Regions from separate parts of the Priestia sp. 179-F W1.4 NHS genome, predicted to be linked through region 1. Evidence: riboswitches for the same ligand, from Rfam matches in the RefSeq annotation. Region 1 holds a riboswitch; the other holds the start of a gene.
The links. A riboswitch is a leader RNA that binds a small molecule or an ion and turns the genes downstream of it on or off. The one in region 1 is predicted to bind glycine.

Region 1 (2,408 bases):
CTGCTTCAATCGTTTTCCCTAGTCCTACTTCATCTGCTAAAATGGCTTTCCCATTCATTGTTTCGACTACTTGTTTGGCTACTTCGAGCTGATGAGGAAGCGGCGTTAAATCGGCTAGATGTTTTGGGCTTTGTAGCCCTTCAAATTCTGAGATAAGCGTTTGGTCTTCTATTTCATAGGCAAGTTTATACAAATCCCATGCAGACCAAGGGCCGTCTTGCTCCAATTTAGTTGAGAAGGCTGCTTCCCATGTTTCATCGATGTTTAATTTCACTTTCATGATAAAAATGCTCCTTTGTAAAAAATTTTTATTGAACAAATGATAAGAATCAGGTAGGATAAAAATATATTTAGAAAATTTGAAAAAGAAAATAGATTAGCACTTTACAAATGATTGTGTGAATAAAGATAGATACATCTTTCAGTAGTATGCCCAACTTTACCAACTTTATAGAAGCGAATGACGACACGGGGAGAGACTACTTGAATGTAGCGCCGAAGGAGCAAGCAATAAAATTGTGAATCTCTCAGGCAAAAAGACTCTTGTTTGACGCAGCTCTGGAGAGTGTCTATGCGTTTATAGACCACCCACGAGGCAAACCTATTCGTTTATAGGTAAACTTTCAGGTGAAAAGGACAGAGACTTCCTACTAAATACAGTAGGGGGTTTTCTGTCCTTTTTTGTTTGGATACATAGTGATCCCCACACTATTTGAAAACTCCCCGTTATGAAAAGTTTCACGTGAAAAAGAGGAGGACATAAATATGACAACAGAATTACACAAAACGCCGCTTTATGATACCTATCAAAAATATGGTGCCAAAACAATTGATTTTGGAGGATGGGCTCTTCCCGTTCAATTTTCTTCTATTAAAGAAGAGCATGAAGCTGTACGTACAAAGGCAGGTCTTTTTGATGTCTCTCATATGGGAGAAATTCTTGTGACAGGAGCTGATAGCTTAGCTTTTCTTCAGCATACGATGACAAATGACGTTTCTACCCTTGTAGATGGAAAAGCGCAGTATACGGCTATGTGTTATGAAGACGGAGGCACGGTAGATGATTTGCTGATTTATAAAAAAGCAGATCAAGAGTATTTGCTGGTCGTAAACGCTGCTAATATTCAAAAAGACTATGAGTGGCTTGTGTCTCACAAGCAAGGAGATGTAACGCTCGTTAATCAATCTGATGAAACTGCGCAGCTAGCATTACAAGGTCCTTTAGCAGAAAAAGTTTTACAAACGTTAACGAATGAAAATTTAGCTTCATTAAAGCCATTTACATTTGCTGATGATGTAGAAGTAGCGAATGTAAATGCTCTCGTTTCACGTACTGGATATACCGGAGAAGATGGTTTTGAAATTTATTGTTCTTCAGCTGACGCCTCTCACTTGTGGACGGCTATTTTAGAAGCAGGAAGTGAGGACGGTGTGTTGCCTTGCGGACTAGGAGCTCGCGATACGCTTCGTTTTGAAGCTACTTTGGCTTTATATGGCCAAGAGCTTTCAAAAGATATTACGCCCATTGAAGCTCGAATTGGATTTGCAGTAAAGACGAACAAAGACAGCTTTATTGGAAAAGAAGTGTTAAAAGAACAGCGTGAAAGCGGGGCACCTCGTAAGCTGGTAGGAATTGAAATGATTGATAAAGGTATACCAAGACACGGTTACGAAGTATTTGCAGATGAAGAACAAATTGGATTTGTGACAACAGGTACACAGTCACCGACATTAAAGAAAAACATCGGTTTAGCGCTATTATCAGCAGAGTATACAGAGCTTGGTCAAGAAGTGGAAGTGCAGGTTCGGAAAAAACGCTTAAAAGCAAAAGTGGTTTCAACACCTTTTTATAAACGTTCAAAGTAAGCTTTGGGGAGGAATTTAACATGTTACATCGCTATTTACCAATGACAGAACAAGATCAGCAGCAAATGTTAGCAGCAATTGGTGTTTCATCTGTTGATGATTTATTTTCAGATATTCCGCAGCGCGTTCGTTTTCAAGGAGAATACAATATTAAAAAAGCGGCTTCAGAGCCTCAGCTGTTAAAAGAATTAAATAATATGGCTGCAAAAAATGCTCATTTGAAAGAATATTCTTCTTTTTTAGGAGCGGGAGTTTATGATCATTACATGCCGGTTATTGTTGATCATGTTATTTCTCGTTCGGAATTTTATACGGCCTATACTCCGTATCAGCCAGAAATTTCTCAAGGAGAACTTCAGGCCATCTTTGAATTTCAAACAATGATTTGTGAGTTAACGGGGATGGACGTGGCCAATTCTTCTATGTATGACGGAGGAACTGCTTTAGCAGAAGCCGCTATGCTCAGTGCGGGTCAAACGAAAAAGAAAAAAGTACTTGTCTCTGCGGCCGTTCACCCTGAGTCAAAAGATGTGTTAAAAACG
Region 2 (2,408 bases), on a different contig from region 1:
ATAAGGCTGGGCGCGTCGCATCAGAAAACAGCATAATAATAAGAATCACTGCAAACAACGCTAGCACAACATAGTTTATAAATGGTGTTAACGGTGCTTTGAATGTTGATGCTGCATGCAGCTGCGGACGTGTTTTTTTATATCTTAGATGGCAAATCAAAATGATACTCCACACCCAAATGAAACAAATAGCGCTGATGGTTGTTACGATGCCAAAAGCTTGATCTGGTATCAGTTTGCTTAACAAAGCTCCCGCCGAGATAACCAGCGTAGATACAAACAATCCGTTGCTTGGTACGTGGTTTTTGTTCAGTTTTGCAAACGTAGATGGCCCTTGATCATTTTTACTTAAGTTATATAAGATACGGCTTGTTGAAAACATTCCGCTATTACAAGCAGAAGCGGCTGAAGTTAATACAACAAAATTAATAATTCCAGCAGCAAGCGGAATTCCGACTAAACTAAAGGTTTTAACAAATGGGCTTTCTGCTGCATTCAATTCCATCCACGGGTTAATAAATAAAAGGACGATAAGCGCTCCAACATAGAAAAATAAGATTCGCAGCGGAATTTTATTAATCGCCGATGGAATATTTTTTTGGGGATTTGATGTTTCCGCTGCCGATACCCCTACCAATTCAACCCCGACGTATGCGAAAATAACCATTTGGAATGAAAGTAAGAAACCTGAAACACCGTTTGGAAACAGTCCTCCATGATTCCAAAGATTTTGAACCGTAACGGATCCTGCATCTGTTTTAAATCCGATTACCAGTAAAATAACGCCAATAACAATTAACGCAAGAATCGTAATAACCTTTATTAAAGCAAACCAAAACTCTAATTCTCCAAATAATTTTACGGTTAATAAGTTAAGTCCTAATAAAATGATTACACAAATAAGTGCAGGAATCCACTGAGGAATATTGAACCAATATTTCACATATACGCCAACGGCAATCACATCAGCCATAGCTGTCATGATCCAGCAAAACCAGTACGTCCACCCTGTGACAAATGAAGCCCATGGTCCAAGATACTCTTCAGCAATATCTGTTAACGATTGATAACCTGCTTTAGACAGCAGTAGTTCTCCTAGCGCTCTCATCACAAAGAAAAGCGCAATACCCACAATTAAATAAGCAAAGATGATAGAGGGACCTGCAAGCTGTATGGCTTTACCAGAACCTAAAAATAATCCCGTCCCAATGGTTCCTCCAATCGCGATTAGCTGAACATGACGATTGGATAAATCCCTCTTTAATTCTCGTTGTTCCAACTCTAACTCCTCCTAACAATAAAACCTTTGATGCGATCGTGCGGACTACAAAATAAAGTCCAATAAAAAAAGAGATTGGATGCGCTCCAATCTCATGGTCATAAGAATAACAAATATTATGGTACATGCTACCAATTAGTAACATGCCAAATAAATATCCGGTACTCTTCTGTCCTTTTGCCTGAGATTGTGAACCCTTCGGCGTCGCGAAACTATCGCGATCTCTCCAGAAGCTGCTCCTGCTATAGTGTGATCCATAGCAATCATAGCTTTCTACGTATTAAATTTTCCGATCAAGATAATGACTGTCGAATAGTTGTTTATTCTAATACCAGTTGGATGCTTTGTCAACAAGAAAGATGACTTTCATTTATTTACCTTCTTCGAAAGAAGGTAATGAAACAGGTTCAATCGTCAACTTAGTATCCTTTTCTACATGCTACCTGAGTCCCTGCGGAAACCTAAATACGTTAAATGGATCGTACTTTTTATTTACTCTTTCTAACCGCTCTGCGTTGTCTCCAAAATACTCATACTCGTAGTTTCTAAGGTTGCTGATAGGGAAATTCACATAGGAGCCTTTCGTAATACGTTTAATATATTGAAATCGCTTATACAGCCACTCTCTGTTTGCTCGTGCAAACGCATCGTCTGTCCATACAGATTGAAAGCCCAGAATATATCTAGCGTTTCTGTAAAAGAAGGCCGTTTCTCTGTTACCAACACTGCGAATTTCTCCTCCTAGTGCATAAAAAGAAATCGCGGCGTAAACGGACCCTTCTGCTGGACGCTGTATGAGATCTGCAAGATTTTCAAGCTCGCCAACTGAATAACTTCTTTGCACAAATCTTCCCGTTGACTTAAATTTTTCAGACGGAGGATAGGTTGCTTCTATCTTTTGTACCGCTTCAAGAAAAGATAATGACTCTAGCTCGACTCGGAACCCCTCCACCTCTGCAAAAGGCTGCAAGATCTTTCGAGCTCTTTCTGGAGATCCGTAAAAGAAGCCGTTCGCAAATATGCCCAATCCTTCCCCTTCTGCATTATAAAAACTGGCAACTAGCGTCATACGTTTGTCCAATTCAGGCAGCCAGCTTTGCCATATATTCATCACTTGTGCCTGTTTTTC

Region 2: another riboswitch for glycine. It lies ahead of ACH0CI_RS23560 (amino acid permease); the one in region 1 lies ahead of gcvT (glycine cleavage system aminomethyltransferase GcvT).

The regions. Positions count from the first base shown of each region.
Region 1 covers NZ_JBIQFF010000001.1:405,407-407,814, forward strand. Annotated here, with positions in the region: gene ACH0CI_RS02075 (DEAD/DEAH box helicase) at 1-280, opposite strand, end outside; glycine riboswitch at 461-553, shown strand; gene gcvT (glycine cleavage system aminomethyltransferase GcvT) at 766-1,866, shown strand; gene gcvPA (aminomethyl-transferring glycine dehydrogenase subunit GcvPA) at 1,887-2,408, shown strand, end outside.
Region 2 covers NZ_JBIQFF010000007.1:134,968-137,375, reverse strand. Annotated here, with positions in the region: gene ACH0CI_RS23560 (amino acid permease) at 1-1,279, opposite strand, end outside; glycine riboswitch at 1,439-1,519, opposite strand; gene ACH0CI_RS23555 (FAD-binding oxidoreductase) at 1,719-2,408, opposite strand, start outside.